DNA from 4 places in the Rhodocista pekingensis genome. Region 4 is predicted to be linked to each of the others. Evidence: riboswitches for the same ligand, from Rfam matches in the RefSeq annotation. Region 4 holds a riboswitch; each other region holds the start of a gene.
What was found. Region 4 has a riboswitch for cobalamin ahead of bluB (5,6-dimethylbenzimidazole synthase). Riboswitches for the same ligand answer to the same signal wherever they lie in the genome.
Positions count from the first base shown of each region.

Region 1: it holds a riboswitch for cobalamin, as region 4 does, so the genes downstream of both, ACFQPS_RS18115 (TonB-dependent receptor plug domain-containing protein) here and bluB (5,6-dimethylbenzimidazole synthase) in region 4, are expected to answer to the same signal.
Region 2: it holds a riboswitch for cobalamin, as region 4 does, so the genes downstream of both, metE (5-methyltetrahydropteroyltriglutamate--homocysteine S-methyltransferase) here and bluB (5,6-dimethylbenzimidazole synthase) in region 4, are expected to answer to the same signal.
Region 3: it holds a riboswitch for cobalamin, as region 4 does, so the genes downstream of both, ACFQPS_RS19715 (ribonucleoside triphosphate reductase) here and bluB (5,6-dimethylbenzimidazole synthase) in region 4, are expected to answer to the same signal.

Region 1 is NZ_JBHTCM010000026.1:48,062-51,819, forward strand. It holds gene ACFQPS_RS18110 (ABC transporter substrate-binding protein) at 1-612, opposite strand, end outside; gene ACFQPS_RS18115 (TonB-dependent receptor plug domain-containing protein) at 615-2,549, opposite strand; cobalamin riboswitch at 2,748-2,943, opposite strand; gene ACFQPS_RS18120 (hypothetical protein) at 3,069-3,389, opposite strand; gene ACFQPS_RS18125 (sulfate/molybdate ABC transporter ATP-binding protein) at 3,540-3,758, opposite strand, start outside.
Region 2 is NZ_JBHTCM010000006.1:7,619-11,376, reverse strand. It holds gene ACFQPS_RS04945 (hypothetical protein) at 1-712, shown strand, start outside; cobalamin riboswitch at 878-1,083, shown strand; gene metE (5-methyltetrahydropteroyltriglutamate--homocysteine S-methyltransferase) at 1,234-3,543, shown strand; gene ACFQPS_RS04935 (hypothetical protein) at 3,650-3,758, opposite strand, start outside.
Region 3 is NZ_JBHTCM010000028.1:280,612-284,369, forward strand. It holds gene ACFQPS_RS19705 (anaerobic ribonucleoside-triphosphate reductase activating protein) at 1-48, opposite strand, end outside; gene nrdD (anaerobic ribonucleoside-triphosphate reductase) at 62-241, opposite strand; gene ACFQPS_RS19715 (ribonucleoside triphosphate reductase) at 310-2,337, opposite strand; cobalamin riboswitch at 2,429-2,648, opposite strand; cobalamin riboswitch at 2,764-2,977, shown strand; gene ACFQPS_RS19720 (cobyric acid synthase) at 3,093-3,758, shown strand, end outside.
Region 4 is NZ_JBHTCM010000025.1:144,598-148,355, reverse strand. It holds gene ACFQPS_RS17920 (NAD(P)/FAD-dependent oxidoreductase) at 1-1,048, shown strand, start outside; gene ACFQPS_RS17915 (dipeptidase) at 1,072-2,049, shown strand; cobalamin riboswitch at 2,194-2,377, shown strand; gene bluB (5,6-dimethylbenzimidazole synthase) at 2,425-3,132, shown strand; gene ACFQPS_RS17905 (short-chain fatty acid transporter) at 3,188-3,758, opposite strand, start outside.

The DNA.
Region 1 (3,758 bases), on a different contig from region 4:
GGCCATCACGTCGTTGACGATGCCGCGGGAGCCGGGAACCTCGCCGCCCGGCCGGTACAGCATGGCGGTGCCCAGGGCGGGCGCGGTGCCCGCCCCGGCCAACCGGGCCTCCAGGCTGCGCCGCAGCGCCCGGCCCCGCTCCGGCTGCCCGACCGCCGCCGCCACGGCGTCGATCTGAGGCAGGATGCCGGCCAGGGTCACGGCACCGCGCAGCCGCAGCACCGGGATGCCGAGATGCTCCAGCATGGCGACCGTGCGGCCGCGGGTGAAGCCGCCATCGACCACCAGGTCGGGCTTCAGCATCAGGATCTCCTCCGCCGTGCCGCCATGCCGGTGCAGACCCGAAGCCTGCGCCGCGGAGGGCGTCAGGTTCGGGTCCGCGGCAAGGCGGCTCAGACCGGCGATCTGCTCCCGCGCGGCGAGCGCCAGCACGAACTGGTCGGCGCAGAGCGAGAGCGAGACCACACGGCGGGGCGCCGCAGTCGCCCCTTCTGTCGCCCCGCCCGTCGCCCCGGCCGCCGGACCGGGCAGCCCCAGGACGGACAGACCCGCGACGACGGACAGGACGACAGCGAGCGGCAGGCGGAGGGCGGCGGCGATGCGCCGGCCCATGCTCAGAACGCCGCCTGGATGCCGATATAGGCGGAGCGGCCGGGCGTGTTGTAGTTCAGGACCTCCTGGTAGTCCTCGTCGAACAGGTTCTCGACCCGGCCGAACAGGCTCAGGCTGTCCGTCAGCTCCCAGCGGCCCAGCAGATTCACGACCGTATAGCCGTCCACCCGCGGCGAGGTGGCCGACGCGCGGTCGAGCTGCGAGGTGACATGGCGCAGGTCGGCGCCCAGCGTGACCGCGTCCGTCACCGTCACGTCCGCGCCCAGGTTGAACGAATGGCGCGGCCGCCGCGGCAGATCGCGGCCGTTGTCCCGGTTCTCCGTGTCCAGCAGGGTGTAGTTCGCATCCAGCGAGAGCCAGGAGACCGGCTGCACCGCCAGCGTCGTCTCCACACCCTGGGTCCGGGCGCGGCCGATGTTCACGTAGCTGGAGGTGAAGGCGATCAGGTTGCGGTAGCTGTTGCGGAACACGGACACGCCCGCGGTCACCTTGCCGTCGAAGAGGGTCTGCTCGACCCCGGCATCGGCGCCCCAGCTCTTCTCCGTCTCCAGGCGCCGGTTGCCGTAGGTCGGATCGAAGAGCTGATACAGGCTGGGGGCGCGACGGGCCGTGCCGTAGCTGGCGCGCAGCGTGGTACCCACGGGGGACAGCGCGTAGGCCGCGGTGGCGCGCCAGGTGGTGTCGCCGCCGAACTGGTCGTTATGGTCGTGGCGGGCGCCCAGGGTGACCGACAGCTCCTCGGTCAGGGCGGCGAGATACTGGCCGAAGACGCCCCAGGTCTCGACATCCGCATCGACGCCCGGCGTGGTGACGCCCCGGCTGCTGGTGGTGGTCGTCTCCGCCTTCTCGCGGTCCCAGGCGAGGCCGACGGTGGCGACATCCGCCCGGCGCAGCTTCAGGCTGGACATCAGGTCAACACTGAGCTGGTCGCTGTCGAAGGTCGAATAGCGATACCAGCCCTTGGGCTCGTCGAAGTCGCGGTCCGTCCGGCTGGCACCGACCGACAGGGTGGTCTCCAGCCGGCCGTCCAGGGCCGTGAAGAACGCACCGGCATGGCCGAACAGGGTCTCCTTCTCCTGGAAGGCGGGACCGTCGCTGCTGGTGCTGGGATCGAAGTCGGTGTCCAGCCAGTCCCAGCCGGCGGAAAGGTCGAAGCGCAGCGCCTCACTGGCGCGCCAGCCGAGCCGGCCGCGCACGGAACGCATCTCCGAACCGTCCTTCTCGTCGCCCGCACCGACACGGGAGAAGCCGTCCGTCTTGTAGTTGCTGCCCGAGAGCGAGTAGTCGATATCGCCCGAGCGGCCGGACAGGGACAGGTTCTGCCGGAAGGTGTCGTAGGCCCCGGCCTCGACCAGTCCGCGCACGGTCAACGGCCCGTCGCCGCGCCGGGTGATGATGTTGATGACGCCGGCCATGGCATCGTTGCCGTAGAGCGCGCTCTGCGGCCCGCGCAGCACCTCGATCCGCTCGATGTCGTCGCTCAGCAGGGCGTTGAAGTCGAAGTCGCGGCTGGCGCTGGAGCTGTCGTTCATCTCCACCCCGTCGACCAGCACCTTGACCATGCTGGTTTCGGAGCCACGGATCCGGACGTTGGAGGTGGCGCCGACGCCGCCGTTGCGTGAGATGCTGATGCCGGGGACGCGCTTCAGCACGTCCAGGACCTGCGACTGCTGGCTGCGCGCGATGTCGGCCGCGGTGACGACGCTGATGCTGCTGCCGACGCGGTCGATCCGGGTGGGCGTGCGGGTCGCGGTGACGACGATCTCATCGACCAGGGGGTCGCGCCCCGCGCTTCCGGTCTGGGCCTGGGCCTGCACCGCCAGACCGAGGCAGGAGGCGGCGGTCAGGCCGGCGAGCAGCGCGCGCCGGTGGCGACGGGCCGACAGGGGGGCCGACAGGGGGGCCGACAGGCGGGACGACAGGGGGGACTTGGGCACTTCTCTGGCTCCGTTCCACAAGGGTGCGAAATCGGAAGCAGGGCCCGACGGCCGGCGCGGCGGGACTGCCGCGTCGGGGGGATGACAGGCCGGTCCGGCGCCGCCATGGCATGCATGGCGGCCACACGGGCACGCTCCTTCCGAAGCGCCGGCACGAAACGGAAATCCGCCCCGCCAGGACACCCCGCCCAACGGCCGTGCGACGCATTTCCGAAGGCAGGTCTCCTGGCTTGCGGGTCACCACGCTCGTCCGGCCTTCCCAGTTTCCCAGTGGCCATGGATGGACGAGCGCTCGCCGCTCACAGTTGCGGGGGCAGCCGCGGCCTGGGGCCTTGCGACCCGCACCGCGTTCCCTTTTCACCCCTTCCGGGGCACCTTCGGCGGGCTGAGGGTTAGCCTAGTCGGGAGAGCAGGACAAGAGATGAACCGCGGTGTTCCGAAACCTGTGGCAGCGGCGACACGCATAGCCCGATATGCCCAGCACCCACGCCCCAGGACCGGGGACCGGCCGGCGGCGGATCAGCCCGGAAGACCGCCCATCGGGAACGGACCGCCCGCCGCGGGCGCGACAGAGGCGGCGTGAGCGGGCATGGCGGAGGCCGCATGCGGCGGCACGATGGCGACGAAGGGATCGCGGGCGCGCAAGGACCAGATCGCCCCGGCGGCTTCGGGGGATTCGGGGGCGGAGGCGAGCACCACCGCCGACGGCTGGGTGGCGTCGAACAGACGGACCGCGTCCTGCCAGCCGCCGGTCCCGACGACGGCAAGCCGACCGCTCTGGCACTGCGCCCGGGCGGCCGCCAGATCCTCTGCCTGTGATCCTATGATGATGACACGCACCGCACAGCCTCCGAGCGCGTTACTCCCCTAGTGAGGCGTAACTACGTTAACATGCCGCTAACGCGGTGTCTGCCGTTTGATTCGCACCTCTCGGCTCGACGGTCGTGCGCCAGGGGCAGGCGCAGGGCCTGACGGAAACGGGGCCAGTCCTCAGGCCGGGAAGATGTTGACGTGGCGCAGCCTGACGCCCACCGCGGCCCCGGGGGTCAGCGCCCCGACATCGGCCGTGCGGCGGTCCAGCAGCGCCTCCATGACCTGTCCGTCCAGATCGAGGTCGAGCCGCAGTTCCGGACCGACCGGCTGCACCGCCCGGACCCGGGCGGACAGGCTGCCCGGACCGGCGGCGGGCAGCACCTCCACATCGTGCGG
Region 2 (3,758 bases), on a different contig from region 4:
CTATGCCGTGGCGCAGCCGCCCGACCGTCAGGTCTTCGTCTGGAAGGTGGCCGATTTCCGCCCGCCCGACCATGTGCGGGTGGTGACGGTACAGCTCCTGGTGCCCGACAGCAGCACGGAGATGGACGGGCTGGCCGAGCTGATCGACCGGCTGGGCGAGGAGGCCGCCCGCATCGAGTTCACCGAGCTGCCGGTCAGCGAGCCGGTGGAGCGGGTGACCATGCGCAATGTCGGCCATGGCGATCTGGTCCGCTTCCGCGTGCCCTGGGACTGGAGCGCGGAGAAGGACGGCGAACTGGCCGTCTTCTCCGGCGACGAGGAGGGCTCCGGCACCCTGCGGGTGGCGGTCCACGCCTTCAGCTATGCCGACGGCGGGGCCGAGGATGACGGCGACGCCCGCCGCGTGCTGCGCCAGACGGCCGAACAGTTCGCCGACGGCCCCGACGGCCGCGTCGGCGAGGGCAGCGTGGAATGGCTGGACGAGGGCGAGGTGCTGGCCCGCTTCGCCACCGCCGGGGAGGAGGACGGGGAGCCCCTGCGCTTCCATCTCTGGCTGCGCGGGTCCGCCTGCGACGGACAGACGACGCTGGCCCTGTTCTCCTTCGCCGTGACCGAAGCGGCCCATGGCGGGGAGACGGCGCAGGCCACGCTCGCCATGCTGGAGCGGGAGATCCGCACCGCCATCGTCGGCAGCGGCGCCGCCGAGGAGTGAAGGGCGCCCCCCGCACCGGACCCCAGGGCAGAATGTTCCCCGATCGGAATGTTCCCGTACTGGAATGAACCGCAGACCGGAAGGTCCCGGCAGAACCGCCGCCGTGGACAGACATAACGACATAAAGAACTCTTTATGTGTCGTTGACCGTGGCCGGGGGAGCCTTTAGGCTCGGTCCGCCATGGTCTCCAGGCGGCTCTGTGGCTGCCCTGGGGCTAAGAGGGAAGCCGGTGCAAGTCCGGCGCTGCCCCCGCAACTATCAGCGGCGAGCCGACCGCCCCCATGTGTCACTGGGACCAACCGGTCCTGGGAAGACCGGCGGAAGGCGATGACCCGCGAGCCAGGAGACCTGCCATGGCAGATAACGTCCACGGGCGGGGTGTCCCGGTGTGTCGCCTTGGCAGGCCGCGCCGGACCGTCCTCTGGTGCTGCGGGCCTGTCCTTCGCGTCCGCTATGGCCTTTGCCCCCATCCACCATGGGGTCCATGCCAATGTCGCAACCAATCCTTCCCGGCGCAGCCGTGCCCATCGCCACGATGGGTGTGCCGCGCATCGGGCCGCGCCGCGAACTGAAGTCGGCGCTGGAATCCTACTGGGCCGGCCGGACCGGTGCCGCCGACCTGCTCGCCACGGCTCGGCTCCTTCGGGCCGAGAACTGGCGCCGGCAGCAGGCGCTGGGGATCACGCACATCCCCAGCAACGACTTCTCCCTCTACGATCAGGTCCTCGACACCTCCGTCATGGTCGGTGCGGTTCCCGCCCTCTATGGCTGGACCGGCGGACCGGTGCCTCTGGAGACCTATTTCGCCATGGCGCGCGGGTCGCAGGGGCGCAGCGGCGGCGGTTGCGCCCCTGCCGCCGGGGAGGGCCTGCCGGCGCAGGAGATGACGAAGTGGTTCGACACCAATTACCACTTCATGGTGCCCGAGTTCGAACCGGGTCAGCGCTTCCAGCTCGCCTCCACCAAACCGGTGGATGAGTTCCTGGAGGCGAAGGAGCTGGGCATCCAGACCCGTCCTGTCCTGATCGGTCCGGTGACCTACCTGCTGCTGGGCAAGTCCAAGGATGCGGACCTGAAGCCGCTGTCGCTGCTGGACGGTCTGCTGCCGGTCTATGCCGAGGTGCTGCGCCGTCTGGAGGCGGCGGGGGCCGGGTGGGTGCAGATCGACGAACCCTGCCTCGCGCTCGACCTCGACGACGGCGCGCGCCACGCCCTGCACCGCGCCTATGCCGCGCTGTCGGCGGCGGCGCCCGGCCTGGAGCTGCTGGTCGCCAGCTATTTCGGGCCGCTGGGCGACAATCTGGAGACCGCCCTGGCGCTGCCCGTCGCCGGCCTGCACCTCGACCTCGTGCGCGGCGCGGCCGATCTGGAGCGTGCGCTGGAACGGCTGCCGGACCGACTGGCCCTGTCGCTGGGCGTCATCGACGGCCGCAATGTCTGGCGGGCCGACCTGCCGGCCATTCTGGACCGGATCGGGCCGGTGGCGGAACGGCTGAGGCCGGAGCGCCTGCTGCTGGCACCGAGTTGCTCGCTCCTGCATGTCCCGGTGGACAGCGAGGGGGAGACGGGCCTCGACGACGAACTGCGCGGATGGCTGGCCTTCGCCGTGCAGAAGATGGCGGAGCTGGCCACGCTCGGCCGGGCCCTGACGGAGGGACGGGAGGCCGTGGCCGACGCGCTGGACGCGGCGGCACGGACCGTCGCTTCGCGCCGCACCTCGCCGCGCATCCACGACGCGGCCGTGGCCGCCCGGCTGGCGGCGGTGACGCCGGAGATGGCCCGGCGGCTGCCCTATGCCGAGCGCCGGCCGCTCCAGGCCGCCCGGCTGGGGCTGCCGCTTTTCCCCACTACCACCATCGGGTCCTTCCCGCAGACCGATGCCGTGCGCAAGGCCCGCGCCGCCCATATCAAGGGCACCCTGTCCGATCAGGACTACCTGGCCTTCCTGCGGCGTGAGACGGAGGCCGCGATCCGCTGGCAGGAGGCGGTGGACATCGACGTGCTGGTCCATGGCGAGTTCGAACGCAACGACATGGTCCAGTATTTCGGCGAACAGCTCGCCGGCTACGCCTTCACCCGCAATGGCTGGGTTCAGTCCTACGGCTCGCGTTGCGTGCGGCCGCCGGTCATCTTCGGCGACGTGTCGCGCCCGGCGCCGATGACGGTGGACTGGGCCGGCTATGCCCAGTCGCTGACGGACCGGCCGGTGAAGGGGATGCTGACGGGGCCGGTGACCATGCTGCAATGGTCCTTCGTGCGCGACGACCTGCCCCGTGCCACCGTCTGCCGCCAGATCGCCCTGGCCCTGCGCGACGAGGTGGTGGATCTGGAACGGGCCGGCATCCGGGCCGTGCAGATCGACGAGCCGGCCATCCGCGAGGGCCTGCCCCTACGCCGCGCCGACTGGGCCGCCTATCTCGCCTGGGCGGTGGAGTGCTTCCGGCTGTCGGCCTCGGGCGTGCGGCCGGAGACACAGATCCACACCCACATGTGCTATTCGGAGTTCAACGATATCATTGAGGCCATCGGCGCGATGGATGCCGACGTGATCTCCATCGAGACCTCGCGCTCGAAGATGGAGCTGCTCGACGCCTTCACCGGCTACCGCTATCCGAACGAGATCGGACCCGGCGTCTATGACATCCACTCCCCGCGCGTGCCGTGCGTGGAGGAGATGGTCGCGCTGCTCGTCAAGGCGCGGGAACGGCTGAAGCCGGACCAGATCTGGGTCAATCCGGACTGCGGGCTGAAGACCCGCCGCTGGGAGGAGGTGAAGCCGGCCCTGGCGGCCATGGTGGCTGCGGCGAAGGCCCTGCGCGCCATACCTTGACGGCGGACTGCCGTCGCATCGTGACGGCCGGTCCGGGGCTTCTCCCCGGACCGGTGCGTCCCGCCCCCGGCTTGGCCCGCCCCCGACTTGGCCCGCCCCGGGAGCCCTAACAGTGTCCCATCGGGCTCTTGTGCAGCAGGTCGTCCGGCAGCTCCGCGGGCTCGGCGGCGCGGGCGGCATCTTCCGCGGCCAGCGCGGCGATGCCGATCAGATAG
Region 3 (3,758 bases), on a different contig from region 4:
GTCGCAGGTGGACAGCCGGGACAGGCCGCCGACGCGAAGGTCGGCCACCGGATGCCTCGTATCAGGCCCCGAGGTCCGCCTTCGCCTCGGCGAAGTAGCGGCGCTCGGCGAACTCACCCTTCTTGCCGAAATTGAAGGAGGAGACGGGACGGTGATAGCCCATCACGCGGGTCCAGATCTCGCAGGGCTGGCGCTCCTCGTCCTTCAGGACGATCTCGGCGGTCTCGGTCATGCAGCTCATGGGTCGGGTCCTCTTGTCCGGAGGTCAGGGAATCGGGCCGGTGTCCCGGCGGTACGGTGTCGCGGCGCTCACTCGGCCGCGGCGCACTTCTGCCGCTTGCGGGCGATCAGCTCGGCGTCGCACTTGGGGCAGAAGGCGTGCTCGCCCTCGATGTAGCCATGCTTGGGGCAGATCGAGAAGGTGGGCGTCACGGTGATGTAGGGCAGGCGGAAATTCTCCAGCGCCCGGCGCACCAGCTTGCGGCAGGCATCGGCCGAGGACACCCGCTCGCCCATGTAGAGGTGCAGGACGGTGCCGCCGGTGTACTTGCGCTGCAACTCCTCCTGCCGCTCCAGCGCCTCGAACGGGTCGTCCGTGAAGCCGACGGGAAGCTGGCTGGAGTTGGTGTAGTAGGGCTGGTCCGCCGTGCCGGCCTGGAGGATGCCGGGGAAGCGCTTCTGGTCCTCCTTGGCGAAGCGGTAGGTCGTACCCTCCGCCGGGGTGGCTTCCAGGTTGTACATGTGGCCCGTCTCTTCCTGGAACTGCACGATGCGCGCACGCACATGGTCCAGGAAGCGGACGGCGAAGGCATAGCCCCGCTCGGTCGTGATGTCCTCGGCATCGTCCGTGAAGTTGCGGATCATCTCGTTGATGCCGTTCACGCCCAGCGTCGAGAAGTGGTTCCGCAGCGTGCCCAGGTAGCGCTTGGTGTACGGGAACAGCCCGTTGTCCATGTGGTGCTGGATCACCTTGCGCTTGATCTCCAGGCTGGTGCGGCTGATGTCCAGCATCTCGTCCAGGGCGCGGAACAGGGCCGCCTCGTCGCCCTTGTGCAGATGGCCCAGGCGCGCGCAGTTGACCGTCACCACCCCCAGCGAACCGGTCTGCTCGGCGCTGCCGAACAGGCCGTTGCCGCGCTTCAGCAGCTCGCTGAGGTCGAGCTGGAGCCGGCAGCACATGGAGCGGACCATGTTCGGCTTCAGCTCGGAATTGACGAAGTTCTGGAAGTAGGGAAGCCCGTACTTGGCCGTCATCTCGAACAGCCGCTCGGCGTTCTCGCTCTCCCAGGGGAAGTCGGGCGTGATGTTGTAGGTGGGGATCGGGAAGGTGAAGACCCGCCCCTTGCTGTCGCCACGGGTCATCACCTCCATGTAGGCGCGGTTGATCAGGTCCATCTCGGCCTGAAGCTCGCCGTAGGTGAAGTCCATGTCCTCGCCGCCGATCACCGGCACCTGATCGCGCAGGTCCTCCGGGCAGGTCCAGTCGAAGGTCAGGTTCGTGAAGGGCGTCTGCGTGCCCCAGCGGGAGGGCACGTTAAGATTGTAGACAAGCTCCTGGATGCACTGGAGCACCTGCTCGTAGGGCAGGTTGTCCTTGCGGATGAAGGGGGCGAGATAGGTGTCGAAGGAGCTGAACGCCTGCGCACCGGCCCATTCGTTCTGCAAGGTGCCCAGGAAATTGACGATCTGCCCGACGGCGCTGGACAGGTGCTTGGGCGGCGCCGCCTCGACCTTGCCCGGCACCCCGTTCAGCCCTTCCGTCAGCAGGGTGCGCAGGGACCAGCCGGCGCAGTAGCCGGCCAGCATGTCCAGATCGTGGATGTGGATGTCGCCCTCGCGGTGGGCGCGGCCCACCTCCGCCGGATAGACGTGCGACAGCCAGTAGTTCGCCACCACCTTGCCGGAGATGTTCAGGATCAGGCCGCCCAGCGAATAGCCCTGGTTGGCGTTGGCGTTGACGCGCCAGTCGGCCCGGTTCAGGTACTCGTTGATCGAGGTTTCGACATCCACCACCGTCTTGCGGTCGCGCCGCAGGCGGGCGCGCTGCTCGCGGTAGACGATGTAGGCGCGGGCCGTGGCGAAATGGTTGGCGGAGATCAGGACCTGCTCGACCACGTCCTGGATCTGTTCGATATGCGGCGCCTCGGTATGGAAGCGATGGCCGATCACCTTGATCGCCTGGATCGCCAGGAGATGCGCCTCCGCCCCGTCGAACTCGCCGGTCGCCTTGCCGGCGCGCTCGATGGCGGAGCGGATCTTGTCGCCGTTGAAGGCGGACACTTCACCGCTACGCTTGATCACGGACTGCGGCAGCGTGGCAAGGGCATGAACGGGCATGCGGGTCTTTCCCCTTCCGGCACGCGGACAGGGGTCGGGAACCGCCCGGCGCGGCGCCGGCGGGTTCCCTTCGGATCACCCCGTCCGAAGATTGGTAGACTGGGCTACGGCAGGTCTCCTGGCTCGCGGGTCCGCGCCACCGTCCGGTCTTCCCGGTGCCGGTCGGCACCAGTGACATGAAAGGTCGGCAGCTCACCGCTGACAGTTGCGGGGGCAGCGCCGGAATCACACCGGCTTCCCTCTTAGCCCCCGGATAACGAGATCGGATAACTACATATTGTGTCATCCAGGGGACCGTAACGCTAAATACCGTAATTGCAGGTTCTGCTCAAGTCAAGCTCCGGCGGCGCAGGAGGGGCATGACGGATCGCCATGCGGTCCGCCCGCGGCGGCGCAGGCGGCCGTTGACAGGGGGATGGCCGTCTCCTAAAGCTCAGCCGTCACGGTTCTTCCGGCTCTCCGGGGTGCGGAAGCTAAGAGGGAATCCGGTGCGCCGTACGCGGCAAGGCCGGAGCTGCCCCCGCAACTGTCAGCGGTGAGCCTTTCCCGTTCGCGCCACTGGACCCGCAAGGGTTCCGGGAAGGCCGGGCCGAGGCGACGACCCGCGAGCCAGGAGACCTGCCGCGACGCACCATGGTCCACGGGCGGGGTGTCCCGGTGGAATGCCCGCGCTCCGGCCGCCCTCAGAGGGGATGCCGGGGTCCCGCGGTCTTCCCCATGCCCATGCCCTTCCTGTCTGAAGGGGCTTCCAGTCCATGTCCGATTCCGCGACGACGCCCGGCGACGGCCTCGCCCCGATCGTCTACACGCCGCGCAGCACGGACGCTCCGCGCCGCGCCCGCGCGCTGATGATCCAGGGCACCAGCTCCGACGTCGGCAAGAGCATGCTGGTGGCCGGGCTCTGCCGCGCCTTCACCCGCCGCGGTCTGGTGGTGCGCCCCTTCAAGGCGCAGAACATGAGCAACAACGCCGCCGTGGTGCCCGACGCGGACGCCCCGCCGGAGGCCGACGGCACCCCGGCGCGCGGCGAGATCGGCCGCGCCCAGGCGCTCCAGGCCCGCGCCTGCAAGGTGGCGCCGTCCATCCACATGAACCCGGTTCTGCTGAAGCCGCAGACGAACATCGGCTCCCAGGTGGTGCTGCGCGGCCGGGTGCTGGGCAACTGTCCGGCGCGCACCTATCACCGGATGCGCAAGGGCCTGATGCCGCCGATCATGGACAGCTTCGAGCGGCTGGCCGCCGAGGCGGACCTGGTGATCGTGGAAGGCGCCGGCAGCGGGGCGGAGATCTATCTGCGCGCCTCGGACATCACGAACATGCATCTGGCGGAGCGGCTGGGCCTGCCGGTCGTCGTACTGGGCGACCTGGACCGTGGCGGCACCATGGCCGCCCTGGTCGGCACCCACGCCCTGCTGGACGAG
Region 4 (3,758 bases):
GCGGCGCGTCCTGGTGCTGGAGGCGGAGGCGCAGCCCGGCTACCACGCCTCCGGGCGCACCGCAGCCCTGTTCGCCGAAGCCTACGGCAACGCCCCCGTCCGGGCCCTGACCCGCGCCAGCCGGCCCTTCTTCGAGGCACCCCCGGCGGGGTTCTGCGACCAGCCCCTGCTGCATCCGCGCGGCACCCTGTTCATCGCCACGCACGACCAGGCGGAGAGCCTGGCCGCCACCGCCGCGGAGATCGGCCCCACCCTGCGCCACCTTGACCCCGCCCAGGCGGTGGCGCTGGTGCCGCGGCTGCGGCGCGAGCGGCTGCTGGGCGCACTGCACGATCCGACCGCCGCCGACATCGACGCGCACGCCCTGATGCAGGGCTTCGTCCGCATGATCCGGGAGGCCGGCGGCGCCGTCCTGACCGGCCGCGCGGCCGACGCGATCGAGCGCACGCCGGACGGCTGGCGCATCCGGACGGGCGGGGAGACGGTCGCGGCCGACCTCCTGGTCGATGCCGCCGGCGCCTGGGGCGACCGTGTCGCCACCCTGGCCGGCATCGCCCCCGTGGGGCTGGAGCCGAAGCGGCGCACCGCCTTCCTGTTCGATCCGCCGGCCGGGCTGGACACCGCCGGCTGGCCGATGGTGATGGACGTGGACGAGAGCTTCTACGTGAAGCCGGAGAGCGGCCGCCTGCTCGGCTCCCCTGCGGACGAAAGCCCGTCCGATCCCTGCGACGCCCAGCCGGACGATTATGACATCGCCGTCGCCGCCGAGCGCATCCAGGAGGCGCTGGACCTGGAGTTCCGGACGCTGAAGGCGAAGTGGGCGGGGCTGCGCACCTTCGCGCCCGACCGCACCCCCGTCGCGGGCTTCGACCCGGGGGAGGACCGCTTCTTCTGGCTGGTCGGACAGGGCGGCTACGGGATGCAGACCGCCCCGGCGCTGGGACGGCTGGCCGCCGGGCTGATCCTGGACGGCACCCTGCCGCAGGACTGCCGGGACGAGGGCGTCACGGCCGCGGACCTCGCCCCCGGACGCTTCGGGGGACGCTGATGGCCGGAACCGGGGAGGGGCCGATGCCACGGGACATGACGGGCAGGCCGCGGATCGTCTGGGACAACCATGCCTGCATGCCGCTACGCAGGGATGCCAGCTTCCTGCCACAGCTCCAGCGCCTGCGCGAGAGCGGCTTCACCATGGTCAGCCTGAATGTCGGGATGGACCAGACCCCGGCGACCGAGATCATGGAGACGGCGGCCTTCTTCCGCGACTGGATCGAGGCACGCCCGGACGAGTACTGCCTGGCCGGCAGCACCGAGGACGTGGTGGACGCCGCCGCCACTGGCCGGCTGGGCGTCGCCTTCGACATCGAAGGGGCGGGCTCGCTCGCCGTCCGCCCGGAATTCGCGGAGATCTACCGCTCCCTGGGCGTGCGCTGGATCAGTCTGGTCTACAACCGGACCACGGGCATCGGCGGCGGCTGCCATGACGACGATCCCGGCCTGACCGCGGCCGGCGCCCGTGCCGTGCAGGCCATCCAGGAGGCCGGCATGGTCGTCTGCCTGAGCCATACCGGCTGGCGCACCGCGCGCGACGTGCTGGAGCGCGCCGACCGGCCGGTGATCTTCTCCCACTCCAACCCGCACGCGCTGAAGGCGCACGGGCGCAACATCGGCGACGATCTGATCCGGGCCTGTGCCGCCACGGGCGGGGTGGTCGGCATCAACGGCGTGGACCTGTTCCTGGGCGGGGAGCCGACGCCGGAGCGGATCGCCGCCCATGTCGCCTATGTCGCCGATCTGGTCGGGCCGCAGCATGTCGGTCTGGCCCTGGACTACGCGTTCGACCAGGAGGAGCTGCGCGCCTGGCTGCACCGGCACCGGGACCGCTGGTCGCCCGAGCTTGGCTACCGGCCGGACATCGCCATCGCACCGCCCGAAAGCCTGGGCGGCATCGTCGAGGCGCTGACCCGGCTGGGCTTCGCAGCGCCCGAGCTGGACATGGTCCTGGGCGGCAACTGGCTGCGCGTGGCCCGGCGCTGCTGGAACGCCTGAGCCCGTCGGGCGCAACCGCTCCACCTGACCCGTGCCGTCCGACCGCACCGCGCGCGGTATCGGCCCCGTGACCTTTTCCGCGACCTGCTGTCCCTGCCCCGACGGGGCGCGTTGCCGCGCTGGATCGCCCGGCGGCATCCGTGTATCGATGGCGCCGTTCCAGGTGCCCGGATGCCTTCGGGAGAATCGGGAAGGCAGTGGAAGTCTGCCACGCGCCCAGCGCTGTGAAGGGGACCTTCCGGACGGATGCCACTGGCCCCGCGGGCCGGGAAGGTGTCCGGAAGGGCTGAGCCTGAGTCAGAAGACCGGCCTGGAACGTCCTGGGAAGCCGCCGTGGACGGGCGGTGACCCATGCTTGCCCATGCAGGGGAAACCATGGAAGCCAACCCGTATCAGGCCGACGCAGACTTCACCGCCGCCGAGCGCGACAGCGTCTACAAGTGCATCTTCAAGCGGCGCGACGTGCGCGGCCAGTTCCTGCCCGATCCGATCCCGGACGAGGTGCTGGGGCGCATCCTGAAGGCCGCCCACCATGCGCCGTCCGTCGGCTTCATGCAGCCCTGGGACTTCATCGTCGTGCGCGACCCGGACGTGAAGCTGAAGGTGCGCGACGCCTTCCAGACCGCGAACGCCGAAGCGGCCGACATGTTCGAGGGCGACCGGCAGGAGACCTACCGCCGGCTGAAGCTGGAGGGCATCGTCGAGGCGCCGGTGGGCATCTGCGTCACCTGCGACCGCGAGCGCACCGGCCCGGTCGTGGTCGGCCGCACGCACCAGCGCGAGATGGACCTCTACAGCGCCGTCTGCGCCGTGCAGAATCTCTGGCTGGCCGCGCGGGCGGAGAATGTCGGCGTGGGCTGGGTCAGCATCCTGCGCCATGCCGACCTGCGTGAGGCGTTGGGCATCCCGGCCTCGATCCAGACCATCGCCTATCTCTGCGTCGGCTATGTCTCGCACTTCTTCCAGAACCCGGAGCTGGAAGCGGCGGGCTGGCTGCCCCGCACGCCGCTGCGCGACGTGGTCTGGTTCGACCGCTGGCACGGCCGCACGGGCGAGGAAGCGCTCCTGAAGCAGCTCGGGTGATCCGGCGCCGGTGCCGCCTTAGCGGGCGGCACCGTCCACCAGCCAGGGGTACCGCCTACAGAAAAAGGAAGCCCAGGGAGATGACGACGCCCGAGAGCAGCAGGATGACGAGGCAGTAGCCCATCACATCCTTGGCCCGCAGCCCCGCGATGGCCAGGGCCGGCAGGGCCCAGAAGGGCTGGATCATGTTGGTCCAGGCATCGCCCCAGGCGACCGCCATGGCCGTGCGCGGCACGTCCGCCTGAAGCTCCAGGGCGGCGGGCAGCATCACCTGGGACTGCACCGCCCACTGGCCGCCGCCCGACGGGATCAGGATGTTCAGCAGCCCCGCGCTCCAGAAGGTGAAGAGCGGCAGGGTCTGGGCCGTCGAGATCGAGACGAACCAGGCCGAGAGATCGCGCGCCAGCCCCGATCCCACCATCATGCCCATGATCCCGGCATAGAAGGGGAACTGGATGATGATGCCGGCAGCGCCCTTCACCGCTTCCTCCAGGCTGCGCAGGAAGCGGTAGGGCGTGCCGTGCAGGAGGATTCCCAGCATCAGGAATCCGAAATTGACGATGTTGAGGTTCAGGCCGCCGCCCTGGCCCCAGACATGGACGGCGAGATAGGCAAGACCGAGTCCC